One region of the Streptomyces sp. NPDC085937 genome, then DNA from elsewhere that is predicted to be linked to it. Evidence: riboswitches for the same ligand, from Rfam matches in the RefSeq annotation. Region 1 holds a riboswitch; each other region holds the start of a gene.
What was found. Region 1 has a riboswitch for cyclic di-AMP ahead of ACIF8S_RS16575 (M23 family metallopeptidase). Riboswitches for the same ligand answer to the same signal wherever they lie in the genome.
Positions count from the first base shown of each region.

Region 1 (7,277 bases):
AGGGCGACCGCCCGGGCTTCCGCTCCGGCGGCCACGACCGCCCGTACGGCCGTCGTGACGACCACCGTGGTGGCGGCTCCTTCGGCCGCCGCGAGGACAAGCCGCGCTGGAAGCGCAACGGCTGACACCGCCTCATCCGCAAGCCCGAGGGCCCGCGCGACACTCCGTCGCGCGGGCCCTCGCGCATGTGTGCGGCATGTGTCCGCCACGCGCCTGCCCGATACCCGATCGGCTCCCCGGCCGCGTCCGGCTATGCTCGGGGAGGCAACATCGCCAGGGGCCCTTAGCTCAATTGGCAGAGCAGTGGACTTTTAATCCATTGGTTGTGGGTTCGAGTCCCACAGGGCCTACTTCCCGCGGGAGGGGCGCACCCCCTCCGACGCGCGAGACGGCGCTCGTACCGGCCCGGCCGGTACGAGCGCCGTCGTCGTCGCGCGGGCGGTTCAGCGACGCGACGGGCGGCGGACGTCCTCCTCGCCCGGGCGCCGGTAGGGGTCGATGAGCTGCACGCCGATTCCGCTGGTCACGAGGCCCGCCGCGATCAGCAGTCCGTCGGGGACGACGATGCCCGCGACCAGCATGCCCAGCCCGGCGATCAGCACCCACCAGGCGCCGGCGCGCCGGTACTCGCGCGGACGGGCCGGACGGCCGGCGGCGAGGGAACGGGCGAAACGGGGGTCCTCGTGTTCGAGTCGGGCCGCGAGGTCGACCAGACGATCGTCGTCGGACTGGGGCACGGCTCCTCCTTCCCAGGGGGTGGCCGCCCGGTCACACCGCCGACGGCCGTCGCTCCGAGCACCGGGACATGCGCGAACCGCCGGCTTGCCGCGAACTCGGGCCGGTTTCAAGGAGTTTGCCCGTGCGCCGACGTCGTCACCCGCCCGGTACGGTGCCTCCACCCTCGCCCGGCGACACCCCCCGGGGCCATCCGTCGCGGGCCCCATCCTCATGGGGGGCCGGTATGCAGGAGACGCGGGGCACGGGTCGGCGGACGACCGGAAAATGGGGACTGTCACCGATGGCGCCGCCCCGGCGGGAGGCGGAGGCTGGACGGTGACGGCCCGCGCCGCGCCCCCGGTCGCGGGCTGTCGGAGCCTTGTGAGCATACCGACGGCGAGGAGGCGGAACTGAGTGCCTCTGTTCTGGCGCATCTTCCTGCTGAACGCCGTCGTGCTCATCGTCGCCACCGCCCTGCTGCTCGGACCCGTCACCGTGTCCACCCCGGTGCTGCTCACCGAGGCCGCGGTGCTGACCGTCGGGCTGGCCGCCATGCTCGTCGCCAACGCGCTGCTGCTGCGCGTCGGGCTCGCCCCGCTGCAGCGCCTCACCCGCGCCATGACCACCACCGACCTGCTGCGCCCGGGACACCGGCCGGCCGTCGGCGGGCGCGGGGAGATCGCCGAGCTGATCACCACGTACAACACGATGCTCGACCGGCTGGAGGACGAGCGGGCCACCAGCAGCGCCCGCGCGCTGTCCGCGCAGGAGGCGGAGCGCCGCCGCATCGCCCGCGAGCTGCACGACGAGGTCGGCCAGTCGCTGACCGCCGTGCTGCTCCAGCTCAAGCGGGCCGCCGACCACGCACCGGCCGGACTGGGTGACGAACTGCGCCAGGTGCAGGAGACCACCCGGGACTCCCTGGAGGAGATCCGGCGGATCGCCCGCCGGCTGCGCCCCGGCGTGCTGGACGAGCTGGGGCTGGCCAGCGCCCTCAAGGCCCTCGCCACCGAGTTCGGCGGGCCGGGGCTGGGCGTGCAGCACAGTCTCGACCCCGACCTGCCCGAGCTGGACCGGGAGTCCGAGCTGGTGCTCTACCGGGTCGCCCAGGAGGGCCTCACCAACATCGTCCGGCACGCCGGTGCGCGCCGGGCCGAGCTGGCCCTGCGGCGCGCACCCGGCGGTGTCGAGCTGCGCGTCCGTGACGACGGCCGGGGCATCGGCGGCGCGGACGAGGGCGCCGGCATCCGCGGGATGCGCGAACGGGCCCTGCTCGTCGGCGCCGACCTGACCGTGGAGCCCGGGCACGGCGGCGGCACGGAGCTGCGGCTGGCCGTCCCCGTCCCGGCGCGCTTCCCCGCGCACGTCCCCGTTCCCGTACGGCCCGTACGGGAGTCCGCCCCCTCGAAGACCCCCGCCGTCCTGCGCCGGTCCGCGCCCGCGCACGCCCCGCCCCCGTGACCGATGTCCCTCGACCGGAAACGCTGAACCATGACCGACCCGTCCCCCACCCGCATCCTCCTCGCCGACGACCACGCACTGGTCCGCCGGGGGGTTCGACTCATCCTGGACGGCGAACCGGATCTGACCGTGGTGGCGGAGGCCGCCGACGGTGCCGAAGCCCTCGAACTGGCCCGGGAGCACCGCCCCGACCTGGCCATCCTCGACATCGCCATGCCGCGCCTGACCGGTCTGCAGGCGGCCCGTGAGCTCTCCCGCACCGCGCCGGAGACCCGGATCCTCGTACTGACCATGTACGACAACGAGCAGTTCTTCTTCGAGGCGCTGGCCGCCGGCGCCTCGGGCTACGTCCTGAAGTCGGTCGCCGACCGCGATCTCGTCGAGGCCTGCCGCGCGACGATGCGCGGCGAGCCCTTCCTCTACCCGGGGGCCGTGAACGCCCTCATCCACAACTACCTCGACCTCGCACGGGAGGGCCGCTCCCTGCCCGCCAAGGCGATCACCGACCGCGAGGAGCAGATCCTCAAGCTCGTGGCCGAGGGCCACACCTCGCAGCAGATCGCGGACATGCTGGTGATCAGCCCCAAGACGGTGGAGCGGCACCGCGCCAACCTGCTGGCCAAGCTCGGCCTCAGGGACCGCCTGGAACTGACCCGCTACGCCATCCGCGTGGGCCTGATCGAGCCCTGACCCGCGGCCCGTGGGACCGGGGCGCGGCCGGCTCCCCGCCGCACGGGTTGCCAGACTGGAGCCGGACCGCGCAGCGGTCCCGCCGCCGCCCCGCACCCGGAGAGCCCGCCGATGCCGCATCCGTACGTCCTGCTGTCCGCCGCCGTCTCCCTCGACGGCTACCTGGACGACTCCGGCCCGGAGCGGCTGCTGCTGTCGGGCCCGGCCGACTTCGACCGCGTCGACGAGGTACGGGCGTCCGTGGACGCCATCCTGGTCGGCGCCGGCACGATCCGCGCCGACAACCCCCGCCTGCTGGTCAACTCGCCCGAGCGCCGGGCCGCCCGGGTCGCGGACGGCCGCCCCGAGTACCCGCTGAAGGTCACGGTGAGCGGCTCGGGCGACCTGGACCCGACGGCCAACTTCTGGCACACCGGCGGCGAGAAGGTGCTCTACACCACCGACGAGGGCGCCGAGCGGGCCCACGCCCTGGGCATCGCCGCCGACGTCGTGCCGCTCGGCACGGAACTGGACTGGCGGCGGCTGCTGGAGCACCTGCACGACGTGCGGGGGGTGCGGCGGCTGATGGTGGAGGGCGGCGGGCGCATCCACACCCAGCTGATCACCCAGGGGCTCGCCGACGAGCTTCAGCTGGTCCTCGCCCCGCTGTTCGTCGGCGACCCGGACGCCCCCCGCCTGTTCGGCCCCGGCCCCTACCAGGGTGGGCGGCTGCGCCTGGTCGAGACCCGGCCCGTCGGCGACGTCGTCCTGACGCGCTACGAGCCCACCGCGCCCGGCACCGGTCCGCTGCCGTCCGCGGCCGACCACCACTGGCTCGCCCTCGCCTGCGAGCTGGCGGAGCGGTGCCCTCCCTCACGGACCGCGTTCAGCGTGGGCGCGGTCGTGGTGGCCGCCGACGGCACCGAGCTGGCGCGGGGGTACTCCCGTGAGGGGGACGACCCCGTGGTGCACGCCGAGGAGGCCGCGCTGGCCAAGACCGACCCCATGGACCCCCGGCTGGCCGGTGCGACCGTCTACTCCAGCCTGGAACCCTGCGCCCGCCGCGCGTCCCGGCCGGCGCCCTGCGCGCGGCTGATCCTGGACGCGGGGGTGCGGCGGGTGGTCACGGCCTGGCGGGAGCCGGACACGTTCGTGGCGGACGCCGACGGCAGCGCGGTACTGGCCGACGGGGGCGCCACCGTGGTGGTGCTGCCGGAGTACGAGGAGCGGGCCAAGGCGCCGAACGGGCATCTCCTGGGCCGCTGACCGCGCCCCCCGCCCGAGGGGTGTGCGACCTGCCCCGATGATGCCGTACACTTGTGTTCAACGACGCGGGGTGGAGCAGCTCGGTAGCTCGCTGGGCTCATAACCCAGAGGTCGCAGGTTCAAATCCTGTCCCCGCTACTGAAGGCCGAGGGCCGGAATCCGAAAGGGTTCCGGCCCTCGGTGTTTCCCGGTCTCCTGCGTGCTCTGCCGTCGCGCGTCACCGAACGTGATCGTGTGGAGTCTCAACGCATAACAACTGACGAACCGTCAGGTTTGCCCGGTCGCCTGAGGGGCGGTCAACTCGCCCGTTTTCGCCCGCTCGTGGCGCTTAAGTCCGGGCGGAAATCGTTAATGATCAAGAGGAACGGCTTGGAATCCGCCCCCCGGGTCTATTAACGTTCGATAACGCAGCGCGGTCGTCCCAGCCGTCACAGAAGTCGGCTCCGTGCGCACGCGCCGAATCCCGCGAGGGAACCGGGGAACCACCTCTTGGGGTGAATCGTGCGGATACCGCCGTGGAGACACGGCTCGTATACGCGCGTAGGAGACCTTCCTGCTCCGAACCCGTCAGCTAACCCGGTAGGCGAGAAGGAAGGAAAGGAGCGCGCCCACGTGGCGTCCAACCCGCCTGCCCCCGAGGCCCCGTTCAAGCCGAGCGACACCTTCGCCTACGGTGCCGAAGAGGGACCCTTCGAGGAGTGGAACCCCACCGCGGAGTCCGTTCGCCCGGTACGCGGCCGGCACCGCGTCGCCAAGCAGCGCGGGGGCGGACTCGCCCGCAGCTCCACCGTCCTGGGCGTCGGCGTCATAGCCGCCGTCGGCGCCGGCGGCATGGCCAGCGCCCAGACCGGCAAGCCGCCCGTCTCCATCTCCATGCCCGACCTGCCCAACGTGGGTTCCCTCATCTCCGACGAGGAAACACCCAAGGGCTCGGCCACCCCCCTCAGCAGCATCGGCATGACCGGTGCCGACACCGAGGAGGGCGCCGCCGACGCCGGCGAGGCGCTGCGCGCCCGCATCATGGCCCAGGTCGAGCAGCAGCAGGGCCAGGCCCAGAGCAAGGCCGAGGCCGCCGCCCTCGCCGCCGCCGAGAAGGAGGCCGCCGACGCGGCCGCCAAGGCGGAGAAGGAGGCCAAGGAGAAGGCCGAGGCGGCGAAGAAGAAGGCGGAGGAAGAGGCCGCGAAGAAGGCCGAGGCCGAGCGCCTCGCCGAGCTGGCCAAGCAGTACGCCCTGCCGACCTCCTCGTACACCATCACCTCGACCTTCGGTCAGGCCGGCGCCTACTGGTCCTCCGGCTACCACACCGGTCTCGACTTCGCCGCCCCCACGGGGACGCTGATCAAGGCCGTGCACACCGGCACGATCACCTCCGCGGGCTGGGACGGCTCCTACGGCTACAAGACCGTGCTCACCCTCGAGGACGGCACCGAGATCTGGTACGCCCACCAGTCGTCGATCAACGTCAGCGTCGGCCAGAAGGTCAGCACCGGCGAGGTGATCGGCCGCGTCGGCGCCACCGGCAACGTCACCGGCGCCCACCTCCACCTCGAGGTCCACACCGGCGGCTCCTCCTCCGGCATCGACCCGGCGGCCTGGCTGGCGGGCAAGGGCCTCAGCATCTGATCCACGGGCGGCCGGTCCCGGCCGTCCACGCCGTGAACGCCGGCAGTCCCGACGACGACCCCCCGACGTCAGGGCTGCCGGTCACGCATGTCCGGGGCGCCGCCCGTGCGGTCAGCGACGGTAGGGGTTCTCGCCGCCGGGCCCGGATACGGCCCGCCGTGGGGCGGCCGCCCCTGCGGGGGCGGTCCGTAGGGGAACGGCGCGTGCGAGGGCAGTCCGTACGGGGGCTGTCCGTGCAGGGCGGGCTGTCCGTGTGGGGCCTGCCCGGCCTGCCCGTAAGGGGTCCGTCCGTACATCCCGTGCGGTGCCTGGCCGGTCCACGCGGCGCCGTACGGAACGCGGGGCGCCGTGAGGCGGGCCGCGTGGTCCAGCGCCGGGCGGGCCGCCGCGCGCCGGTGCCACAGCTCCAGCAGCAGCTGCCGCTCCCGGGTCACGAAGTCCGCCCCGGCCTTCCCCGTCCGGCCCCGGTGCCGCAGGAACGCCAGCGAGGTCGCGTACGCCTCGTACTGGGCGACCGCGCGCGCCGCCGGTTTCCCGCCGTGCTCGCGCGCGTACCGCCGGGCGAGGCGACGGGCCCGCATCGAGCCGAGCGCGAACGGCTCCGCGGGCCTCAGCCAGCCCGCGATCGCGTACGCGGGCAGCTCCGTGCGCACGGTCCGCAGCTCCCGCTGCCGCGTCCACACCACCAGCCAGGTCAGCAGCCCGAACGCCGGCACCATGAACGCCCCGTACACCGCGATGAAGCCGAACTGGCCGAGCGTCGCGGAGCCGTTCCACAGCGCGTGCATGCCCATCGCCAGGAGCAGCCCGGCGAGCGGCAGCAGCACCCGGCGCACCCGCTGCCGGTCCGTGGCCAGCGCGGCGACACCGAAACCGATGCCGGTGAGCACGGTGAACAGGGGGTGCGCGAACGGCGACATGACGATACGGACGAAGAAGGTCGCCGCGGTCACCGAGGCGATGCCGCTGCCGCCGGTGAGCTGGTCGGCGCCGAAGGCGTTGCCGAGGTAGAGGACGTTCTCGGTGAACGCGAACCCGGTCGCGGTGACCCCGGCCACCACCACGCCGTCGAGGATCCCGGTGAAGTCGCGTCTGCGGAAGAGGAAGAGCAGCAGGACCGCCGCGGCCTTCGCGGACTCCTCCACCACCGGCGCTATGACCGTCGCGCCCAGGGTGTCGGCGCCGGCCGGGTCGGCGGTCGTCGTCGCGATCCACCGGGTGGCGAAACTGTTCGCCACGATGGCGATGAGCGCCGCCGCGCACGCTCCCCAGGCGAAGGCGAACAGCAGGTTCCGCCACGGGGCCGGCTCGACCCGGCCCAGCCAGCGGAAGGCGGCCAGGAGCAGCGGGACGGGCAGCACGGCCAGTCCCAGCCCGACCAGGAAGCCCCGCGTGCCCGTCTGCTCCCGCACCAGCGCCAGGATCACCAGCCCGGACAGGGCCAGCAGGGTGACCAGCGCCGCGTAGCGCACCGCGGGTCGCTGCCACCAGTGCGGGTGCCGCGGACCGGGGCCGGGCGCTGCGCCGGGGTACGGCGGGTA
Region 1 is NZ_JBITSH010000007.1:14,119-21,395, reverse strand. Features, by position in the region: gene ACIF8S_RS16610 (DEAD/DEAH box helicase) at 1-125, shown strand, start outside; tRNA gene ACIF8S_RS16605 (tRNA-Lys) at 278-350, shown strand; gene ACIF8S_RS16600 (DUF3040 domain-containing protein) at 444-737, opposite strand; gene ACIF8S_RS16595 (HAMP domain-containing sensor histidine kinase) at 1,132-2,178, shown strand; gene ACIF8S_RS16590 (response regulator transcription factor) at 2,209-2,868, shown strand; gene ACIF8S_RS16585 (dihydrofolate reductase family protein) at 2,980-4,113, shown strand; tRNA gene ACIF8S_RS16580 (tRNA-Met) at 4,178-4,251, shown strand; cyclic di-AMP (ydaO/yuaA leader) riboswitch at 4,558-4,714, shown strand; gene ACIF8S_RS16575 (M23 family metallopeptidase) at 4,726-5,736, shown strand; gene ACIF8S_RS16570 (PrsW family glutamic-type intramembrane protease) at 5,805-7,277, opposite strand, start outside.

Region 2 (7,277 bases), on a different contig from region 1:
CGGGGAGCAGTTCGGAGCGGGAGACCCGGCGGCCCGCGTTGATCTGCGCGTAGGTCGTGCGCGGCAGGGAGACGCCCGCGGAGCGGTACGCGGCCAGGACCAGCCCCGAGCAGTCGAAGGCGTCCGGGCCGGTCGCGCCCCAGACATAGGGGCTGCCCAGCTTCTGGTAGGCGTAGGCGACGGCCTGCGCGGCGCGGGCGTTCGGGGCCTGCGCCGGGGCGGCGTCCTCGCGGGCGCCCGCCGAGCGCGTGGCGCGGTCGGTGCCGCCGGTGAGCTCCGCGCGCTGCTCCGGTGACATCCGGGACAGCAGCCGCCGGGCGGACGACAGCTTCTCGGTGACGGTCTTCCTGTGCCGCTCCAGTTCGGCCCGGCGGGAGGTGAGCGTCTTCACCTCGACGCGGGCGGCACCGCGCAGCTTCTCGACCTCCCGCAGCTGGGCGCGCACCCGGCGCAGTTCGGCGTGCCGGCGGCTGCCCGCGCGCTCGGCGAGGGCCGCGCCGTCGAGGTAGGCGTCCGGGTCGTCGGACAGGACCAGTTGCAGGGCGGGGTCCAGGCCGCCGGCGCGGTACTGGGCCGCCGCGACCGTCCCGAGGGACTCCCGTGCGGCGTTGAGGCGGGCCTGCGCCCGGGCCGTCTCGTCCTGAAGGTCGCGCAGCCGCTGCCGGGCCGAGTCCGCCTTCTCCTTCGCGCCGTTGTACTTCTCGGTGGCGACCTCCGCCTCACGGTGGAGCCGGTCCACGTCGGCCCCCGCCGGCGCCGGCCGAGGCGCGGCGTGTCCCGCTCCGCCGAAGCCGGCCGCGGTGGCCGCTCCGGCGAGGACGACGGTGACGGCCGCACGGGCCGTGGTGCCGCCCACCGGACGCTGTCGGACCCTGCGGTGCGCTGCCACCCTCGCTGCCGTCCTTCCCATGACCGCCCGCCGCGGCCGGGCTCTCGTCCGGCGGTCCGGCGGCGGGGTGACAGGGGAGCCGTCCGCCGCCGGACCTTTCTTCGGCGGTGGTGTCCGGCCGCCGCTCCTGGTCCGAGCGGCGATGCAGAGCCGGTCACCTGGTGCAGGACGCTAGGCCGGGGCGCGCGGGATCGGATACGGGTTGTGCGGAACTGACATCCCCGGAGCGCTGGGTGACCGTAAGTGACAGCGATCTTGTTCCCGGTGCTTCGTTCTCACTCTGGGTGATGACCGATGTGGTGAAGGCGGGAAGGGCGAGGGCGGCGGAATGCTATGAGACGCCCCTGGCTAGGCTCCGGCCTCATGGACGTACTCATCCACCTCTTCGTCGGTCTGCACATCATCGGCATCGCGTCGCTGCTCGGCGGTTTCCTCACCCAGATGAAGGCGATGGGCGCGGGCACCGCCCGTTTCGTCCCGGCGATGCTGCACGGCGCGCTGACGATGCTGGTCACCGGTGTGGTGCTGGTGGGCCTCAACCAGGCCCAGGATTACTCCGTCGACAACGTCAAGATCGGCGTGAAGCTGGCCGTGCTGATCGTGATCCTCGGCCTGGTCTACGTGAAGCGGGACGAGGAGAAGGTGGACAAGGGCGTCTTCGGCCTGGTCGGCCTGCTGACCGTGGCGAACATCTTCATCGCGGTCCTCTGGACCTGAGCCCCGGGCCCCGGCAAGCCGGACCCACCTCCCCCGCCGACCGCGCCCTCACCGGCCCGGTCGGCGGTTTCGTATCCACGCTTGTCAGCGCGTCCAAGGGCAGCCGACGCGCGGCGGCCCGGGATCACACGCTCATGATTGCGGCCCGTCAGGCCGGGCGGACGATGCTGTGGATCGCGGAGTCGCCGTCGTAGTAGATGGACTCCTCGCGTACGTAGGCGCCGGGCTTCGGGGCGTGGATCATCATGCCGTTGCCGATGTAGATGCCCACGTGGGTGACGTCGTCGTAGAAGAAGACCAGGTCGCCGGGCTGTGCCTGGGACACCGGGACGGCGGTGCCGGCGTTCACCTGGTCGTAGGTGGTGCGCGGCAGGGAGACGCCGGCGGCCTTCCAGGCGGCCTGGGTGAGCCCCGAGCAGTCGTAGGAGCCCGGCCCGGTCGCGCCCCAGACGTACGGCTTGCCGATCTGCGCGCGGGCGAACGCGAGGGCCTTCTCGGCCTTGGTGCCGTACGAGGAGTCGGCCGGCGGGGTGTCGGTCGAGCCGGTGGACCCGGAACTTGCGGACCCGGAGCCGTCCGAGGTGCCGGCGCCCTGCTGCGCGGCCTCCTCGCGGGCCTGCTCCTGCTCCGCCTGCTGGCGGGCCAACTCCGCCGCCTTGCGGGCGGCCTCCTCCTGCTTCCGCTTCTCGATCGCGGCGAGCCGCGCCTTCTCCTCGGCGGTCAGCTGTGCCATCAGCTCGCGCGCGTCGGCGAGCTTCTTCTGGACGGTGGCCTTGGCCGTCTTCAGGTCGCCCTGCGTCTCGGTGAGCGTCCGGAGGCTCTCGGTGGCCTCCTTGCGCTTCATCATCGTCTCGGACTGCTGGGTGACGTAGTCGTCGACCGCGTCCTTCTGCCGGCCGGTCATCCGGTCCAGCACCCGTCGCTGGTCGAAGAGGTCCTGCGGGGTCTGCGCGAGCAGGAACGTCGCCGTGTCGGGGAGGCCGGCGCCGGTGCGGTACTGCGCGGCGGCGTAGGAGCCCAGCTCCTCGCGCGCCTCGTTCAGCGACTGGGTGCGCTTGGCCACGTCGTCGAGCAGGGTGTCGACGCGCTTGCGCTGCTTGGTGGTCTTCTCCTTGGCCGCGTTGTACTTCTCGGTGGCCGACTCGGCCTGGCGGTAGAGGTCGCCGACCTTCTTCTCGACCTCCTCCAGGCTCGGCCGGTCGTCGTCCGTGGGAGCGGCCTGGGCGGTCTGGGAGAGCAGGGCCACGGAGGTGAGCGCGGCCGTGGCCAGGGCCGGGGTGCGTATGCCTGCCACGCGCGTGCCCGGGGTGCGCGACTTGCGGTGCGACGCCAAGGGAGGCGACTCCTTCCGTACTCCGCCTACCGGGTTAGCTGTCGGGTTCGGGCGGTGGAAGGGTTGCCCTACGGCCCGCTCCCTGAGGGAGTGGTCCGATTCACCCCAAGTCTCGGTGGGTCCCCGGCTCCGGCTGCCACGGCGGACAGTGACGGACTCGGCGGGGGCCGCGCGGCCCGGCGAGGTTCGCCGGCGGGGGACGAGCGGCCCGAACCGCACCGTAGCCAACTGGTGTGGCCCCTGTGAAGGTTGATGGGTGATATGCCCGATACATTTTCGTGACCTTGTTCGTGGGGTCACTCTCGGTGAGACGGCGGGCGTGGAGGGTGCCCGCCGCGGGACCACGCAGAGGAAGCCGCAGGACCGCGCAGGGGAAGCCGTGTGATGTTTCCGGGGCGGCCCCGGGTTGTCGGTGCGGCGCCCTAGACTCGGAGAGCGATGAGCAGCCTCTTTGACGACAGCTTCCTGGCGGACCTCCAGGCCCAGCGGGGCCCCGCGGACGAGCCCCCGCCGCCACCCGAGGACGAGCACGCCCCGGAGCCCCTTCCGGACGACCTGTTCGGCGGGAAGTTCGACGCGCCCCCGGAGCGGGACGCGTACTACCGCGACGGCGCCCCCCGCCCGGTGATCGACGCCGCCGCGCTGCTGGAGGGGCTGAACGACAACCAGCGCGCCGCCGTCGTGCACTCCGGCTCCCCCCTGCTCATCGTGGCCGGAGCCGGGTCCGGCAAGACCCGTGTGCTCACCCACCGCATCGCGCACCTGCTCGCCGAGCGGGGCGTCCACCCGGGCCAGATCCTCGCGATCACCTTCACCAACAAGGCCGCGGGCGAGATGAAGGAGCGCGTCGAGCAGCTCGTCGGCCCGCGCGCCAACGCCATGTGGGTCATGACCTTCCACAGCGCGTGCGTGCGCATCCTGCGCCGGGAGTCCAAGAAGCTCGGCTTCACGTCGTCCTTCTCGATTTACGACGCCGCCGACTCCAAGCGTCTGATGGCCCTGGTCTGCCGCGACCTGGACCTCGACCCCAAGCGTTTCCCGCCGAAGTCCTTCAGCGCCAAGATCAGCAACCTGAAGAACGAGCTGATCGACGAGGAGGACTTCGCCGCGCAGGCGACCGACGGATTCGAGAAGACCCTCGCCCAGGCGTACGCGCTCTACCAGTCCCGGCTGCGCGAGGCGAACGCGCTGGACTTCGACGACCTGATCATGACGACGGTCAACCTGCTCCGCGCCTTCCCGGACGTCGCCGAGCACTACCGCCGCCGTTTCCGGCACGTCCTGGTCGACGAGTACCAGGACACCAACCACGCCCAGTACGCCCTGGTGCGCGAGCTCGTCGGAGGCGCCTCCGAGCACCCCGTCGACGTGCCGCCGGAGGCCGAGGTGCCGCCCGCCGAGCTGTGCGTGGTGGGCGACGCCGACCAGTCGATCTACGCCTTCCGCGGCGCGACGATCCGCAACATCCTCCAGTTCGAGGAGGACTACCCGGACGCGACGACGATCCTGCTGGAGCAGAACTACCGCTCCACGCAGACCATCCTCTCCGCCGCGAACGCGGTCATCGAGCGCAACGAGTCCCGCCGTCCCAAGAACCTGTGGACCAACGCCGGCTCGGGCGCGCTCATCACCGGGTACGTGGCGGACACCGAGCACGACGAGGCCCAGTTCGTCGCCGACGAGATAGACCGCCTCACGGACGCGGGCGAGGCCAAGGCCGGCGACGTCGCCGTCTTCTACCGCACCAACGCCCAGTCCCGTGTGTTCGAGGAGATCTTCATCCGCGTCGGCCTGCCCTACAAGGTCGTCGGCGGGGTGCGCTTCTACGAGCGCAAGGAGGTCCGGGACGTCCTGGCCTACCTGCGGGTGCTCGCCAACCCCGAGGACTCGGTGCCGCTGCGCCGCATCCTCAACGTCCCCAAGCGGGGCATCGGCGACCGCGCCGAGGCCATGATCGACGCCCTCTCCCAGCGGGAGAAGATCAGCTTCCCGCAGGCGCTGCGCCGCGTCGACGAGGCGTACGGCATGGCCGCCCGGTCGGTGAACGCGGTGAAGCGGTTCAACACCCTGATGGAGGACCTCCGTACGGTCGTCGAGTCGGGGGCGGGACCCGCGACGGTGCTCGAGGCGATCCTCGAACGAACCGGCTACCTCGCCGAGTTGCAGGCCTCCACCGACCCCCAGGACGAGACCCGCATCGAGAACCTCCAGGAACTCGCTGCCGTCGCCCTGGAGTTCGAGCAGGAGCGCGCCGAGGGTGAGACCGGCACACTGGCCGACTTCCTCGAGCAGGTCGCCCTGGTCGCCGACTCCGACCAGATCCCCGACGAGGAGGAGGACGGCTCCGGCGTCATCACGCTGATGACCCTGCACACCGCGAAGGGCCTGGAATTTCCGGTCGTCTTCCTCACCGGCATGGAGGACGGCGTCTTCCCGCACATGCGCGCCCTCGGCCAGACCAAGGAGCTGGAGGAGGAGCGGCGCCTGGCGTACGTCGGCATCACGCGTGCCCGGGAGCGGCTGTACCTGACGCGGTCGACGCTGCGCAGCGCCTGGGGCCAGCCGTCGTACAACCCGCCCTCGCGGTTCCTGGAGGAGATTCCGGCCGCGCACCTGGAGTGGAAGCGGACGGGCGCGAGCGCGCCGGTGTCGTCCGGTCCGGCGTCCGGGGTGGCGGCGTCGCTGTCGTCGTCCCGCTCCCGTTCGTCCGCGTCGGGCGCCTCGGGGTTCGCCACCCGGCGCGCCTCGGAGAAGCCGGTGGTGTCGGTGGCCGTCGGGGACCGGGTCACGCACGACCAGTTCGGTCTGGGCACGGTCGTCGCGGTGAAGGGCACGGGAGCGAACGCGGAGGCGACGATCGACTTCGGTGACACCAAGCCCAAGCGCCTGCTGCTGCGGTACGCGCCGGTGGAGAAGCTCTAGGGCTGCCCGGCCGGTGGCCCGTCGCGGGGCCGGAGTCCGCTCCGGCCCGGCGGGCCCTACGTCGGTTCGAGGCCGTGGCTGCGGAACCAGGCGAGCGGGTCGATCGACGAGCCGCCGCCGGGGCGCACCTCGAAGTGCAGGTGCGGGCCGGTGGAGTTGCCCGAGTTCCCGGAGAACGCGATCTGGTCGCCGGCCTTGACGGTCGCCCCGGAGGGCACCTGGTAGCTGGAGAGGTGGCAGTACCAGGTCTCCGTGCCGTCCATCGCCGTCACGATCAGCATGTTGCCGTAGGCGGAGTTGTACTGGGTGCGCACCGTGCCGTCGGTCGCGGCCAGCACGGGCGTGCCGTACGAGACGGGGAAGTCGATACCGGTGTGGACGGACATCCAGTTGATGCCGGACTGGCCGTAGTAGGCGCTGAGGCCGTGCTGCGCCACCGGAAGCGCGAACTTCGGGCGGAGCCGTTCCTTGCGGGCCGCCTCCTGGGCCGCCCGCTTGCGCTCGGCGTCCTGCTGGGCCTTGAGGTCGATGCGCCCCTGGGCTCGGCTGGCCCGGTCGGCGAAGTCGTCGGCGCCGGCGGCGAGGCTCTCCAGCTGGGTGTCCAGCTTGACGTTGGCGGCGGAGGGCTTGACCGGCGCCGCGTCCGCGGCGGTGGTCCTGGTCTCCTGGCCGCCGTCCTCGGTGAGGTCGCCGACCGAGGCCGCGGCGATGCCGGCGACCCCCATCACGCAGGCCGAGGGCACGGCCACCGTCAGCAGCGCGGAACGCTTGGGAGGGGGGCGGCGGCGGGAGCGGGAACGCGAGGCGGCGCGCGGGGCGGGAGCGGGGAGGACCTCCTCCTGCTCGTCGAGCAGGGACACCGCGGGCAGTTCGCCGGTGTCGGCCGGTTCACCGGCCCCGGGTTCGTCCGGTCCGGGCTCTCCGCGGTAGGCGTCCTCGGCGTACGGCTGGTCGGGCGCGTCCTGGCCGAAGGACTCCTGTCCGTACGACCCCTCCGCGAAGTTCTCCTGCTCGTACGGCTCCTCGCCGTACGTCTCCTGCTCGAAGGAGCCGGTCTGCGGGTCGTAGGTGTCGGAGGCCTGCGTGTTCGCGGCCGTCTCGCCGCCGTCGGAGTTCCACTGCGTGGCGTCGTACACGCCGCTGTCGAAGGTCTGCGTACCCCAGTCCCACTGCTGCGTCGGGTCCGCCGGCTGTTCCGCCTGGTCGGGCTGGAGCCATCCGCTCGCGTCCCACTGGCCGCTCTCGGGGGAGCCGCCCTGTTGCGGGATGGCCGCCATCGGCTGCGGGCCGGTGGTCCAGGCGGTGGCGTCGTGGCCGCCGGTGTCGTACGGGGAGGTCTGCTGCGCCGCGTACACGTCGTAGTGACCGGTGTCCTGGCCGTCCACCGACCAGTGACCGGTGGTGTAGGCGGCCGCG
Region 2 is NZ_JBITSH010000001.1:786,586-793,862, forward strand. Features, by position in the region: gene ACIF8S_RS03440 (NlpC/P60 family protein) at 1-889, opposite strand, end outside; gene ACIF8S_RS03445 (hypothetical protein) at 1,253-1,606, shown strand; gene ACIF8S_RS03450 (NlpC/P60 family protein) at 1,755-2,939, opposite strand; cyclic di-AMP (ydaO/yuaA leader) riboswitch at 2,947-3,093, opposite strand; gene pcrA (DNA helicase PcrA) at 3,378-5,861, shown strand; gene ACIF8S_RS03460 (M23 family metallopeptidase) at 5,918-7,277, opposite strand, start outside.
Region 2: it holds a riboswitch for cyclic di-AMP, as region 1 does, so the genes downstream of both, ACIF8S_RS03450 (NlpC/P60 family protein) here and ACIF8S_RS16575 (M23 family metallopeptidase) in region 1, are expected to answer to the same signal.

Region 3 (7,277 bases), on a different contig from region 1:
GGTGACGGCCGAGGAGGTCCAGGAGGTCGCCAAGGCCCGCCTGCGGCCCGACAACCGCGCGGTGCTCGTCTACGAGCCCGTCGCCCCGGAGGCCGGGGACGGCACCGACGCAACCGAGGAAGCCGCCGCAGCCGCCGGCGCCGACGAGAACGAGGAGGCGGCGAAGTGACCGAGCTCGCCACGATGGACTTCCACCCCCGGCCGCAGGCGGGCGAGGCCAAGCCCTGGGCCTTCCCGGCCCCCGAGCGCGGCGCGCTCGACAACGGCCTGACCGTCCTGCGCTGCCACCGCCCCGGCCAGCAGGTCGTCGCCGTCGAGGTGTCCCTCGACGCGCCCCTGGACGCGGAGCCGGACGGTCTGGACGGCGTCGCCACGATCATGGCGCGGGCCTTCTCCGAGGGCACCGACAAGCACACCGCCGAGGAGTTCGCCGCCGAACTGGAGCGCTGCGGCGCCACCCTGGACGCGCACGCCGACCACCCCGGCGTCCGCCTCAGCCTCGAGGTCCCCGCCTCGCGGCTCGCCAAGGGGCTCGGGCTGGTCGCCGACGCGCTGCGGGCGCCCGCGTTCGCCGACAGCGAGGTCGAACGGCTGGTCCGCAACCGCCTCGACGAGATCCCGCACGAGCTGGCGAACCCGTCCCGCCGTGCCGCGAAGGAGCTCGCCAAGGAGCTGTTCCCGGCGAGTGCACGCATGTCGCGCCCGCGCCAGGGCACCGAGGAGACCGTCGAGCGCATCGACTCCGCGGCCGTGCGCGGCTTCTACGAGAAGCACGTCCGCCCGGCCACGGCCACCGTCGTGGTGGTCGGTGACCTCACCGGCATCGACCTGGACGGGCTGCTCGCCGACACCCTGGGCGCCTGGACCGGCTCGCAGGCCCAGCCGCGGCCCGTGCCGCCGGTGGTCGCCGACGACTCCGGCCGCGTCGTCATCGTGGACCGGCCCGGCGCCGTCCAGACGCAGCTGCTCATCGGCCGCATCGGCCCGGACCGGCACGACCGCGTGTGGCCCGCGCAGGTCCTCGGCACGTACTGCCTCGGCGGCACCCTGACCTCCCGCCTGGACCGCGTCCTGCGCGAGGAGAAGGGATACACCTACGGCGTGCGGGCGTTCGGCCAGGTGCTCCGGTCGGCCCCGGACGGCACGGGGGCGTCGATGCTGGCCATCAGCGGTTCCGTCGACACCCCCAACACCGGCCCGGCGCTGGACGACCTGTGGACCGTGCTGCGCACGCTGGCCGCCGAGGGCCTCACCGACGAGGAGCGCGACGTCGCGGTGCAGAACCTCGTGGGCGTGGCGCCGCTCAAGTACGAGACCGCCGCGGCCGTCGCCGGCACCCTGGCCGACCAGGTCGAGCAGCACCTGCCCGACCACTACCAGGCCGACCTGTACCGGCAGTTGGCCGCGACCGGCACCGTGGAGGCCACGGCCGCGGTGGTGAACGCCTTCCCGGTGGACCGTCTGGTGACCGTCCTCGTCGGTGACGCCGCGCAGATCAAGGCGCCCGTGGAGGCCCTGGGAATCGGTGAAGTCACCGTCGTGACGGCCGAGTAGGGACCGGCCGGGACACGCGGGCGCGAGGAGCCCTGGTGGCGGGAACGTCACCAGGGCTCCCTTATGCCCGAATTGGGGCGGAGGTTGCCTGTCTGCCCTGTGGGATGCGCTACAAAAACGGGGATTCGTTTGAGGATTGAGAGATGCCCCGCTTAGTTTCATGCGGGCTGTTCGTCGGGCAGTGCGCCGCATCCGCGGCACCGGACAGTCATCGCCGAGTCCCCGTACGGCGCGAGCCAGGGGAGCCGGGGACCCACCTGTAGTCCCTGGGGTGAATCGGACGCCCGCGCGTGTCGCGAGGGTGCCCGTAGGAGACCTTCCTGCTCCGAACCCGTCAGCTAACCCGGTAGGCGAGAGGGAAGGAAAGGAACAGCCTGTACATGGCGTTCACGCGCGCCACCGGGAAGCACCGTCGTCCCAGCCGCGTCCAGCGCGGCACCGCCCGCGCCGCGGGCGTCGCGGCCCTCGCGGGCACCGGCGTCGTCGGCTCGCTCGCGGCCCCCGCACTCGCCGCCGAGCCCGCCGCGGCGCAGACCGGCCTCACCCCCGTCGTCACGCTGGGCGGCGTGGTCGCCGACCGCGTCGACGCCCAGGCGGCCGCCCAGCACGAGGCAGCCCGTGAGGCGGCCGAGGCCGCCGCGCGCAAGGCCGCCGAGGAGGCGGCCCGGGAGCGGGCGGCCGAGGAGGCCGAGAAGGCCCGTGCGGAGAAGGAGCGCGCTGCGCGCGAGGCCGAGCGCAAGCGCCTCAACACCTTCGTCTCCCCGATCCCCGGCTCCTACGTCTCGACGGCCTACCAGAGCGGCGGCGCCATCTGGTCGTCCGGCAGCCACACCGGGATCGACTTCCACGCCGCGAGTGGCACGCCCGTCCAGTCGGTCGGCGTCGGCACCGTCGTCGAGGCCGGCTGGGGCGGCGCGTACGGGAACCAGGTCGTGATCAAGATGCACGACGGCACCTACACCCAGTACGCCCACCTGTCCTCCCTCGCCGTGTCGGTGGGCCAGGAGGTCGCCGCGGGCCAGCAGATCGGCGTCTCCGGCGCCACCGGCAACGTCACGGGCGCCCATCTGCACTTCGAGGCGCGGATGTCCGCGGACTACGGCTCCGACCTCGACCCGGTCGCCTACCTCCGGTCGCACGGCGTGAACATCTAGGGAACGTCCAGGGCGCGCACGTCCGCCCTCCCGCCCCGGCTCCCCGTGAGCCGGGACTTTCGCCGTTTCGGGGCACAACCGTCAGCCCGCCGTCTGTCCAAAAAATATGTATGGATTCCCGCCCGCCGTCGGAAATTGTCGCCGATTGCAATAGAGTCACGAACGGACGTCAATCGACGACGTTTCACGGGGATTAATGCGGAGGTCGGTCATGCGTATTCCCGCGCACTCGGTGTGCACGGCGATCCGGGACGACATCGTCGCCGGTGTCTACGAGCGCGGTGGCCGGCTGACCGAGGAACTGCTCGCCCGCCGATACGGCGTCTCCCGCGTCCCCGTGCGCGAGGCGCTGCGCACGCTGGAGGCCGAGGGCTTCGTGGTGACCCGGCGGCACGCGGGCGCGTGCGTCGCGGAGCCCACCGAGCAGGAGGCCGCCGACCTGCTGGAGATGCGCCAGCTCCTGGAACCCTTGGGCGCCTCCCGGGCGGCCCAGCGGCGCACCGACGCCCATCTGAAGGTGCTGCGCGGTCTGGTCAGACTGGGGCAGGAACGCGCACGTCAGGGCAACAGCGACGACCTGCGCTCGCTGGGCGGCTGGTTCCACGAGACGCTCGCCCAGGCCTCGGGGAGTCCCGCGCTGACCTCGATGCTGACGCAGTTGCGGCACAAGATCGCCTGGATGTACGCGGTCGAGGGGCCGGCGGATCCGGTCGCGTACTGGGCGGAGCACGGCGCGATCGTGGACGCCGTGGCCCGTGGCGACGGCGACCGGGCGCGGACCCTCACGGCGCTGCACACCGAGCACGCGGGCGCCGGACACCGGCTGCGGTTCGCCTCCGGGGCCGAGCGTGCCGTACGCGCGGAGCGTGTGAGGAACTCGCAACATCCCGTAAACATGCCGAGCCTGCGCCATTAACACGGGTCCCGTATACAAAGAGCGGATAATTCGTGGGGGCTATTTCTGCTGCCCGGAAAGAGAAATGCAAAAGGCCCGCCCGGTGATCCGGACGGGCCTTTCGATGCCGTGTGGCCGACCTGGGGGAATTTCCCCGCGGTCGTCCGTCCGGCTCTTCTGCTCAGACGGTCTCGGGAAGCTCCTCGAGCCCCTCGGCGACCAGCTTCGCCAGACGGTCCAGGGCGGCGTCCGCGCCCTCGGCGTCGGAGGCGAGGACGATCTCCTCACCGCCCTGGGCGCCCAGGCCCAGGACGGCCAGCATCGAGGCCGCGTTCACGGGGGTGCCCCCGGCCTTGGCGATCGTCACCGGGACGCCTGCGGCCGTGGCGGCTCGGACGAAGATGGAGGCGGGGCGGGCGTGGAGACCCTCGGCCCAGCCGACGTTGACGCGGCGCTCAGCCATGTGTTGCTGCCCTTCGCAGTTCAGGGTTGTCTAGACCAGTCTTCCATATCGTGGCGCGTGCCCGGAGCGGCGTCCGGAACGGCCCCGGCGGCCCCCGGGCCGCGGCCTCGGCCCGGCGGTCGTCCACCACAGACTGCCTCGCGCCGCCGTCGGACGCGAGCCGTAGTCTGGGGCGCATGCAGACCTCGTCGGACCGCCACGAGTACCCCGCCCACTGGGAGGCCGACGTGGTGCTGCGCGACGGCGGCACCGCGCGCGTCCGCCCCATCACGGCCGACGACGCCGAGCGGCTGGTCAGCTTCTACGAGCAGGTGTCGGACGAGTCGAAGTACTACCGCTTCTTCGCCCCCTACCCGCGGCTGTCCGCCAAGGACGTCCACCGCTTCACCCACCACGACTTCGTGGACCGGGTGGGGCTCGCAGCGACCATCGGCGGCGAGTTCATCGCCACCGTGCGCTACGACCGCATCGGCGCCGGCGGCCGGCCCGCGAGCGGAGCGGACGCCGACGAGGCCGAGGTCGCCTTCCTGGTGCAGGACGCCCACCAGGGCCGGGGCGTCGCGTCCGCCCTGCTGGAGCACATCGCCGCCGTCGCCCGCGAGCGCGGCATCCGCAGGTTCGCCGCCGAGGTGCTGCCCGCCAACACCAAGATGATCAAGGTGTTCACCGACGCCGGGTACACCCAGAAGCGCAGCTTCGAGGACGGCGTCGTGCGCCTGGAGTTCGACCTCGAACCCACCGACCGCTCCCTCGCCGTGCAGTACGCGCGCGAACAGCGCGCGGAGGCGCGCTCGGTGCAGCGGCTGCTCGCGCCCGGCGCGGTGGCCGTCATCGGCACCGGCCGCACCCCCGGGGGCGTGGGACGCAGCATCCTGGACAACATCCGGGACGCCGGGTTCACCGGCCGCCTCTACGCCGTGAACGGGGCGCTGCCGGAGGGTCAGAAGGAACTCGACGGCGTGCCCGCCTTCCGCTCGGTGCGCGACATCGACGGGCCCGTGGACCTGGCGGTCGTCGCGGTGCCCGCCGAACGGGTCCCCGAGGTGGTCGCCGCGTGCGGCGAGCACGACGTCCAGGGGCTCGTGGTGGTCTCCGCCGGCTACGCCGAGTCCGGCCCCGAGGGCAAGGAACGCCAGCGCGCCCTGGTCCGGCAGGCCCGCAGCTACGGCATGCGCATCATCGGGCCGAACTCCTTCGGCGTCATCAACACCTCGCCCGAGGTCCGGCTGAACGCCTCGCTCGCCCCCGACATGCCCCGCCCCGGCCGGATCGGGCTGTTCGCCCAGTCCGGCGCCATCGGGGTCGCCCTGCTGTCGCGCCTGCACCGACGCGGGGGCGGCGTCACGGGCGTGACGGGCGTCTCCACGTTCGTCTCCTCCGGCAACCGCGCGGACGTCTCCGGCAACGACGTCCTGCAGTACTGGTACGAGGACGCCGACACCGACGTCACCCTCATGTACCTGGAGTCCATCGGCAACCCCCGCAAGTTCACCCGCCTCGCCCGCCGCACCGCCGCGGCGAAGCCCCTGGTCGTCGTCCAGGGCGCACGCCACGGAGCGGGACCGCGCGGGCACGCCGTCCGCGCGACCCAGCTGCCCCACGCGACCGTGTCGGCGCTGCTGCGGCAGGCCGGAGTGATCCGCGTGGACACCATCACCGACCTGGTCGACGCGGGGCTGCTGCTCGCCCGCCAGCCGCTGCCGGCCGGGCCCCGGGTGGCGATCCTCGGCAACTCCGAGTCCCTGGGCCTGCTCACCTACGACGCGTGCCTCGCCGAGGGTCTGCGCCCGCACCCCCCGCAGGACCTCTCCACGGCCGCCTCGGCGGCGGACTTCCACGCCGCGCTCTCCCGCGCGCTGGCCGACGACACCTCCGACGCCGTGGTCGTCACCGCGATCCCGGCCGTGGGGGAGGGCTCGGTGGGCGACGCCGCCCTCGCCGAGGCTCTGCGCTCGGCGGCCGCCGCGGCACCGACCAAGCCCGTCCTCGTGGTTCACGTGGAGCTGGGCGGCCTCGCGGAGGCCCTGTCGGCCGCGACCAGCACGGCACCCCAGCCGGGCGCGGCCTCCGGCCCGGTCCCGGCCGGCGGGGGCGCGACGGCGGACGGCGGCGGCGCGGCAACGGACGGCGGCACGGAGGCGGACGGCGGCGCCGGGCCCCAGGGCGCCGCGACCTTTGCCCCGGCCGCCCCGGTCCCGCCGCCCGAGGGCGCCCACCTCATCCCCGCCTACCCGGCCGCCGAGCGTGCCGTACGGGCGCTCGCGCACGCCGTGGCGTACGGGCAGTGGCGGCGTGAGGCCGCCGACCCCGGCAAGGTGCCCGAGTACGAGGACATCGACGAACGCGGCGCCGCCGCCCTCATCAAGGGGCTGCTCTCCCGCGGCCAGGGCCTCACCCTCACCACCCACGCCACCTGCGAACTGCTCGCCTCCTACGGCATCCACGTGCACCGCGCCCTGCCCGCGTCCACCCCGGACGCGGCCACCGAGGCCGCCCGCACCCTCGGCTACCCGGTCGCCCTGAAGGCGACCGCCCCGCACCTGAGGCACCGCGCCGACCTGGGCGGCGTCCGCCTGGACCTGGCCGACGAGGAACAGCTGCGCCGGGCCTACGGCGAGCTGACCGAGCTGTTCGGCGGCCCGGAGGAACTGCGCCCGGTGGTGCAGCGCATGGCCCCGCGCGGTGTCGACACCGTCGTCCGCGCGGTCATCGACCCGGCGGCCGGCGCCGTGCTGTCGTTCGGGCTCGCCGGGGCCGCCTCCCAGCTGCTGGGCGACATGGCGCACCGCCTGATCCCGGTCACCGACCGGGACGCGACCTCGCTGGTGCGGTCGATCCGTACCGCGCCCCTCCTGTTCGGCTGGCGCGGCTCGGCACCCGTCGACACCCCCGCGCTGGAGGAGCTGATGCTGCGGGTGTCGCGGCTGGTCCACGACCATCCGGAGGTCGTCGCCGTCACCCTGGAGCCGGTCGTCGTCGCCCCGCACGGCGTGAGCGTCCTGGGTGCCTCCGTGCGCCTGGCCCCGCCGCCCGCCCGCGACGACCACGGGCCCCGGACCCTGCCCACGTACTGACCGGGGGCGAGCGGTGCCTCGCAGTCGGTGGCCACCCGTAGGATGGGCGACATGGCCAAGACCAGTACGACGACCCAGGGGCTGCGGGCGGCGATCGAACGCAGCGGCTACTACCCGGCTCTCGTGGCCGAGGCGGT
Region 3 is NZ_JBITSH010000001.1:113,800-121,076, forward strand. Features, by position in the region: gene ACIF8S_RS00470 (M16 family metallopeptidase) at 1-169, shown strand, start outside; gene ACIF8S_RS00475 (M16 family metallopeptidase) at 166-1,554, shown strand; cyclic di-AMP (ydaO/yuaA leader) riboswitch at 1,757-1,922, shown strand; gene ACIF8S_RS00480 (M23 family metallopeptidase) at 1,935-2,708, shown strand; gene ACIF8S_RS00485 (GntR family transcriptional regulator) at 2,920-3,624, shown strand; gene ACIF8S_RS00490 (HPr family phosphocarrier protein) at 3,785-4,066, opposite strand; gene ACIF8S_RS00495 (GNAT family N-acetyltransferase) at 4,243-7,140, shown strand; gene ACIF8S_RS00500 (DUF5998 family protein) at 7,192-7,277, shown strand, end outside.
Region 3: it holds a riboswitch for cyclic di-AMP, as region 1 does, so the genes downstream of both, ACIF8S_RS00480 (M23 family metallopeptidase) here and ACIF8S_RS16575 (M23 family metallopeptidase) in region 1, are expected to answer to the same signal.

Region 4 (7,277 bases), on a different contig from region 1:
GATGCGGGCCCCAGCTGCAGTCTGTGTGCGGGCGTCAGGCCGGGACGATGTTCTCGGCCGTCGGGCCCTTCTGGCCCTGCGCGATGTCGAAGGTCACCTTCTGGCCTTCGAGCAGCTCACGGAAGCCCTGCGCGGCGATGTTCGAGTAGTGGGCGAAGACGTCGGCGCCGCCACCGTCCTGCTCGATGAAGCCGAAGCCCTTTTCCGCGTTGAACCACTTCACGGTTCCAGCAGCCATGTTCATATCTCCTTTGGGGCAGTACATCGGTATCCGCACCGTGCGGACGCCGTGTCGCCGCGATGATTACCCCGCCCGGAAATGACCGGAAAAGCAGGCGCCCCCAGCCGGCGGAACCGGATGGAGCACCCGAAGTTTTCGGGAACCACAACTGCAACTGAGACAGACAGTAGCACGCGAAAATGACCTGCCCTAATCCCGCGATTTCGCTTCGGTCATTGCGCCACAATCTCTCATGTCACAGCCCGTTCAATTCTCACTTCGTCGGCACAGACTTTTTGTTCGTCACGCAGAGATGCGGAACTCGAGTTCGGGACGGTCCCACGGTACGGCGGGCGGGTTCGCGGGCACGGTCCCGGTCCGCACCGCGCCGACGCGGTGGTAGAAACCCTCGGCGGGGACGTGCGACACGACCAGGACACGGTCGAGCCCGGCGGCCCGGGCCTCTGACCGCATGTGCGCGACGAGTTGTCGTCCGATCCCCCGTCCTTGCGCCTCGTCGGCGACGAACAGCAGGTCGAGCTCCGGCGGGACGAGGACGAGCGAGTAGAACCCGAGGACCCGCCCTTCCTCGCCGTCGCCGTCCGCGTCGACCGCCACGAAGACACGGTGGGCCTCGATGTAGTCGGGACCGACCCGGTAGCCCGCGACCGCGGCGGCGTATCTGCCGTCGTAGGCGCCGGAGCCGCGCACGATCCGCGTCAGCCGCTTGGCGTCCCTCGCGACGGCCCTCCGGATCGTGACCGTCCGGCCGGCCGGGCACGTGCGTGGACTCATCGGGAGATCCACACGCTCACGCGGCGCGGCATCAGTCCTCACCCACCAGGTCGAGGCCGTCACGGGACGCCCGCGGGGCGATCTCCGGAACGGGCCACTCACGGTCCAGCGGCCGGGACACGTCCCGCCACCACGGACGTACGGGAAGGTCGCCGGCCGGCTCGAAGGGCCGGCCCGGGACCGGGAAGGCGACCGCCTGCCCGACCGCGCCGGCCCCGGCCCGCATCCACTCCGCGGGCTCCGCCCACGGGTGCGGGGCCAGGTTGAAGGTGCCCCAGTGGATCGGCAGCAGGACACCGCCCGGCTCTCCTCCCTGGAGGTCGAGGTGCGAGCGCACGCCCTCCTCGGGCGTCATGTGGATGTCCGGCCAGAAGTCCGAGTAGGCGCCGACCTGGATCATCGTCGCGTCGAAGGGGCCGTGGGCCGCGCCGATGTCACGGAAGCCGTCGAAGTAGCCGGTGTCGCCGCTGTGGTAGATCCGGTGCCGCTCACCGGTGACGACCCAGGAGGCCCACAGGGTGTGCTGGGTGTTGCGCAGGCCCCGGCCGCAGAAGTGACGGGCCGGGGTGGCGGTCAGCGTGAGGCCGCCGACCCGCGTCGACTCCTGCCAGTCCAGCTCGCGCAGCCGGTCCGGGGACACGCCCCAGCGCTCCAGGTGCGCGCCCACACCGAGCGGCACCGCGAACACGGTGTCCGTGCCGGCCAGCTCCTTGATGGTGGGCAGGTCCAGGTGGTCGTAGTGGTCGTGGGAGATCACCACGACGTCGACCGGTCCGAGCGCGGCGAGCGGCAGCGGCACTGGGTGCAGCCGCTTCGGTCCGGCGAAGGGGAAGGGGGAACAGCGCTCCCCCCACACCGGGTCGAAGAGCACCCGCCGGCCGTCGATCTCCGCGAGCACGCTGGAGTGGCCCGCCCACGTCAGGCGCAGCCCCGTGGCGGGCGGGCGGGAGATGTCCGCGAGGGTGGTGGGATGCACCGGGATCGCGCCCTGCGGGGCGCGCCGGGAGCGGGCGTCCTTGTCCAGGTAGAGCTTCGCCAGGTCACGGTTGGACCCTGTGGGGCGCATCCGGGCCGGGCCTCCCGGGTTGCGGAAGACGCCGTTCTCGAAGTGCGGGGACCGGCGGATGCGCGCCATGCGCTCGCCGCTCGGGTCCGCGCCGAAGGACAACGGCCGCAGGGCCCTTGAACCCGGCCCGAGGTTCGGAGAAGCGGCCACGGTACCTCCACGTGAAATCGATCGGAGATTCCATTATGTGCGGCGCCCGCGACACCCGGGCCGGGTTGTGGAGGAGCCCACGGGGCCGGTCCGGGTCCAGGAGATTCCAGGACCCGGTTCCGGCCCCCACGTGATCGGCGCCCGGCGCTCAGGCGACCGCCGCGATCCGTTCCCTGATGTCGTCGGGGGAGAGCGCGCCCTTGGGGATCACGTGGTCGCCCGAGGACTCGCCGCGCAGCCGGCGGCCGATCCAGGGCACCAGGTACTCGCGGGCCCAGTGGACGTCGTCCCGGCGGATCTCCAGGGTGCCGCGCGGCGGAAGCGGCGGCCAGGCCTGCTCCGGGTCGGCGGGGACCGTCAGGCCGAGGGCCAGGCCCGCGCGGAGCGCGACCCGGGTGTGCCCCTCGGGCGACAGGTGCAGCCGGTCGGCGTCCCAGGCCCTGCGGTCCTGCACGCTGCGCAGGGACCACAGGTCGAGCACCGGGCAGCCGTAGCGGTCGGCGACGGCCCGCACGTGCCCGTTGTACGTGGCGATCTTGCCGCGCAGATGCTTGAGCAGGGGGACGCCACGGGTGTCGAACCCGGTGGTCACCAGGACCGTGCCGGCCGTCGCGGCGAGCCGGGCGACGGCCCGCTCGAAGCGCTCGGCCACCTCGTCCGGGTCGGTGCCCGGGCGCAGGATGTCGTTGCCGCCCGCACAGAACGAGACCAGGTCGGGGGCGAGTTCCACCGCCCGGGGAAGCTGGTCGGCCACGATCTGGTCCAGCAGCTTGCCGCGCACGGCGAGGTTGGCGTACCGGAAGTCGCCCTCGGGCCTGCGGTCGGCGAGCAGGACGGCCAGCCGGTCGGCCCAGCCGACGAACGACCCGCCGGGGCCGGGGTCGCCGACGCCCTCGGTGAAGCTGTCCCCCACCGCCACGTACGACCCGATCACTCTTGCCTTGTCACTCTTCGAATCGTCTGCCACAGCCGGACATGATTCACCTTCCGATGTGACCTACGCGACCGTAAGGGAGGGTTGACGTGCGGTGAGATAAGCCACTCTCAAATGTTGACCAAGCCCGGAATACGCCGAAGGCCGGCCCCGTGGATCGGGGTCGGCCTTCGGCGCGCGTGTCAGGAAGGGTGCCGCCAGGGGTCAGAGAGCGACGCCCTTGGAGCGCAGGTAGGAGAGCGGGTCCACGTCCGAGCCGTAGTTCGGGCTGGTGCGGATCTCGAAGTGCAGGTGCGGGCCGGTCACGTTGCCGGTCGCACCGGAGAGGCCGACCTGCTGGCCGGCGCTCACCGTCTGGCCCGCCGAGACGGACAGGGAGGACAGGTGGGCGTACTGGGCGTAGTGGCCGTCGTTCAGCTGGATGACGACCTGGTTGCCGTACGCGCCGCCCCAGCCGGCGGAGACGACGGTGCCGGCGCCGACGGCCTTCAGGGGGGTACCGGTCGGGACGACGAAGTCGACACCGGTGTGGTAGCCGCTGGACCACATGCCGCCGGCCACCTTGTAGGCGGTGCCGACGCCGCCGCCGGACACCGGGGAGGTGAAGCCGGAGGTGGTCTGGGTGGAGGCCCCGGAGGAGGACTCCTCGGACGACTTCTGCGCCGGCTTCGCGGCGGGCTTCTCCGCCTTGGGCGCGGCCGGCTTCTCGGCCTTGGGCGCGGCGGGCTTCGACTCCTGCGGCGAAGTCGACTGCCGGGGGGCGCTCTTGGCGGCCTCACCCTGGAGGGACAGCTTCAGACCCGGGTGGATGAGCGACGGGTCCTCGCCCACGGCCTCGCGGTTGTCCGCGTAGAGCTTCTTCCAGCCGCCGTCGACGTGCTCCGCCTCGGCGATCTTGGCGAGGTAGTCGCCGGCCTTCACGGTGTACGTACGGGCCTCGTCGCCCTTGTCGCCCGTGGCCTGGTGGCTGGAGACGGAAAGGGACTGAACGGCCTTCTGGGGGGCCGACTGCGGGGTCGCGGCGTGCGCGCCGGTGGCGCCGAGCAGCGGCAGGGCGAGTGCGGCGCCACCGGTTCCGGCGACGGCGATGGAGCGGGTGAAACGCTGAGCCTTGGTACGGCGGTGCTTACCCTTCGCGGGCATGTCGAATTCCTCTCCGGCGCCTACGAGGTGAGCTGTCGGGTGCGGACTGGAGATGTCCGGCCGCGTCGCTGCGCGGCTGTACCCCAAGCCTGTTGTCCGGGGTCCGGAACAGGCGGTTGTACCTGTGGGTCCCCCGCTCCTGCCGTGCGTCGGGTCAGTGTGTGCGGGCTCCGGGCGGCGGCAGGATTAGGCGTCCGTCCGGATCGGTTGGGAACGTAAGCGACCTCGACGCGGCGAAACAAGCGCGTGTTCCCGCGAACCGGCTTTTTCCGTGATCGAAAGGGGGAAATGACGTCACCCTGCGTGGACCGCGCAAGTGGATCGGGATCGAATTCCCCTGCCGTGAACGGGAATTACGTGAGCATGGCGACAGCGCACGGTCACCGATATGACGATGCTCACGCACCTCATCCTCAATTCCCGTTCTATCAGGGCGCTTTATGACCAAGTGATCTAAACGGACATAACGCATCAATCAGCACAAGCGCGACGGGTCACCCGGAGTATTCGCGACATCTGAATCTTCCTGTCGGCCGCCCCTCGAGACCTTCACGCAATCCAACAGAAACAATCAAGATCGGACAGTGCGGGTACGCCTCGCTCGCCCCGCATCTGCCCTGTGGACAACTCATTGCCCCTGGCAGGCATGTCGTATCGTCGAGTGGTGCCCGTCGACGAGCCGCGGCGACGGCACCGAGTGGGAGGAGCCGTCCGTGACGCAGGAGATCCCGTCGACCGAGCCCCAGCTGACCGGGGTGCGCAACTTCCGCGACGTCGGTGGACTGCCGACCGTGGACGGCCGGCGCGTGCGGCACGGCGTGCTGTTCCGCAGCGGCCACCTCGCCCACGCCACCGCGGAGGACGCCGCCTTCCTCGCCTCGCTCGGCCTGCACACGGTGTTCGACTTCCGCAACGCGGCCGACCAGAAGCTGGAAGGGCCTGACGTCGAGCTGCCCGGCGTGCGGAACGTGAACCTGCCGCTCAGCGACCCGGCCGACGGTGCGGAGTTCTGGAAGATGGTGCGCGACGGGGACATCGACCAGCTGCGCGCGATCCTCTCCGACGGCCAGGGCGCCGACCGGATGATCAACTCCTACCGCACGACCATCAAGGCACGCACCGGCGAGCACTCCCAGGTGCTGGGCGCTCTCGCCGAGGACAGCGTGCCCGCGCTGATGCACTGCGCGGCCGGCAAGGACCGCGCGGGACTCTCGATCGCGGTGACGCTCCTCGCCGTGGGCGTGGAGCGGGACGCGATCGTCGAGGACTACCTGAAGTCCAACGCCAAGCACCGCCGGTACAAGGTGCGCCGCAGCGGCAGCTCCCCCGACACCTACTCCCCCGAGGTCATGGAGCTGCTCAGCCCGCTCTTCGACGCGCGCGAGGAGTACCTGGCGGCGGCCTTCGAGACGATCGAGGAGACCTGGGGCGGGGTGGACGCGTACCTGGAGCAGGGGCTCGGCATCACGCCCGCCCACCGGGAGCGGCTGCGCGAGCGCCTGCTCGACTGACGTCCGTGTGCCCCGGCGTGCTCACTTCTTCGGCGCCATCTCGAAGAGGAAGTAGATGAAGGCCGCGAAGAGGTGCCCGACCACGACGTAGACGAACAGCCTCACCCACAGGGCCCTCGGGAGCTTCTCTTCCATGTCTTTCCCGGTCACGGTGTCTCTCCATGGGTCGGGCCCAGGCACAGGGCGGCCGTGGGACTCTGCAGCAGGGTGTGGACGAACAGCAGCTCGACCCCGTCGGGGTCCTGGGCGGCGATGCGGTGCGGGGTCAGCGAGTCGAAGTGCGCGCTGTCTCCCGGACCGAGCCGGTGCAGGGTGTCGCCGAGGTGCAGCCGCAGCCGCCCCTTGAGGACGTACAGCCACTCCTCACCGGGGTGGACGCGCACGATGTCGCCCTGGGAGCCGTGCGGCACCTGGACCCGCAGGGCCTGCATGCCGCGCCCGGCCGCACCGGCCTGCCAGTACGTCCAGCCGCCGGCCGCCGTGGGTTCCATGTCCGCGGCGCGCACCACGGCGTCCCGGTCGGCGGCCGACTCCCCGAGCAGCTCGGAGACGGTCGTGCCGTAGATCCGGGCCAGGGAGAGCAGCATGGGCAACGAGGGCTGGCGCTGCCCCGTCTCCAGCCGGGAGAGGTGGGCGGGCGACAGGCCCGCCTGCCGGGCGGCGGCCTCCAGCGTCAGGGAGGACCGTCGGCGCAGGGCGCGCAGCTGCGGAGCGACCGCGGGGAGCGCCTCGGCAGGCTCGTCCCGCGGCTCGGTCTCGGAGGAGCTCATGCCTCCATTGAGCACCCGACCTTGCCCCAGAGGCAATTTCCTTGCCTCTGGGGCAAAGCGATGCCGGCCTCGGCGACCGGTGAGCGATGCCGGCCTCGGCGACCGGTGAGGGTTCCGCCCGCTCGCCGCGGCCCGCGAGGTGCGACCGCGCGGGCCGCGGTTGGCGACGTCAGCGGTTGGCGACCGCCTGCTTCACCAAAGTCTTGCCGAAGTCCCAGATGAGCCCGCCCTCGTGGGCGTCGTCCATCACCGCGGTGAAGGCGTCCACGAACCGGTTCACGTCGTCCTCGTCGATGATCAGCGGAGGGATCAGCTTGATCACCTCCAGATGGTCGCCGGAGACCTGAGTGAGGATACGGTGCCGCTGCAGCAGCGGCACCACCACCATCTGCGCGAACAGCCCCTTGCGGGCCGCCTGGAGCATCGTCCAGCGCGAGCGCAGCTTCAGCGAGCGGGGCCGGCCGAACTCGATCCCGATCATCAGGCCCCGGCCGCGGACGTCGGCGAGCAGCTCGTAGCGGTCGGTCAGGGCGGCCAGCCGGGTCCGCAGCAGGTCGCCGGTGGTGCGCACGTGCGCGACGATCTGCTCCTCCTCCATGACCGACAGGACCGCGAGTCCCGCGGCCATGGCCTGGGCGTTGGACCCGAAGCTGGCCGAGTGCACCAGCACCCGGTCCATCGACGAGAA
Region 4 is NZ_JBITSH010000025.1:3,484-10,760, reverse strand. Features, by position in the region: gene ACIF8S_RS32435 (cold-shock protein) at 35-238, opposite strand; gene ACIF8S_RS32430 (GNAT family N-acetyltransferase) at 524-1,015, opposite strand; gene ACIF8S_RS32425 (MBL fold metallo-hydrolase) at 1,047-2,231, opposite strand; gene ACIF8S_RS32420 (SGNH/GDSL hydrolase family protein) at 2,380-3,165, opposite strand; gene ACIF8S_RS32415 (peptidoglycan DD-metalloendopeptidase family protein) at 3,370-4,308, opposite strand; cyclic di-AMP (ydaO/yuaA leader) riboswitch at 4,313-4,473, opposite strand; gene ACIF8S_RS32410 (tyrosine-protein phosphatase) at 5,022-5,819, shown strand; gene ACIF8S_RS32405 (DUF6126 family protein) at 5,841-5,954, opposite strand; gene ACIF8S_RS32400 (helix-turn-helix domain-containing protein) at 5,966-6,589, opposite strand; gene ACIF8S_RS32395 (aspartate aminotransferase family protein) at 6,759-7,277, opposite strand, start outside.
Region 4: it holds a riboswitch for cyclic di-AMP, as region 1 does, so the genes downstream of both, ACIF8S_RS32415 (peptidoglycan DD-metalloendopeptidase family protein) here and ACIF8S_RS16575 (M23 family metallopeptidase) in region 1, are expected to answer to the same signal.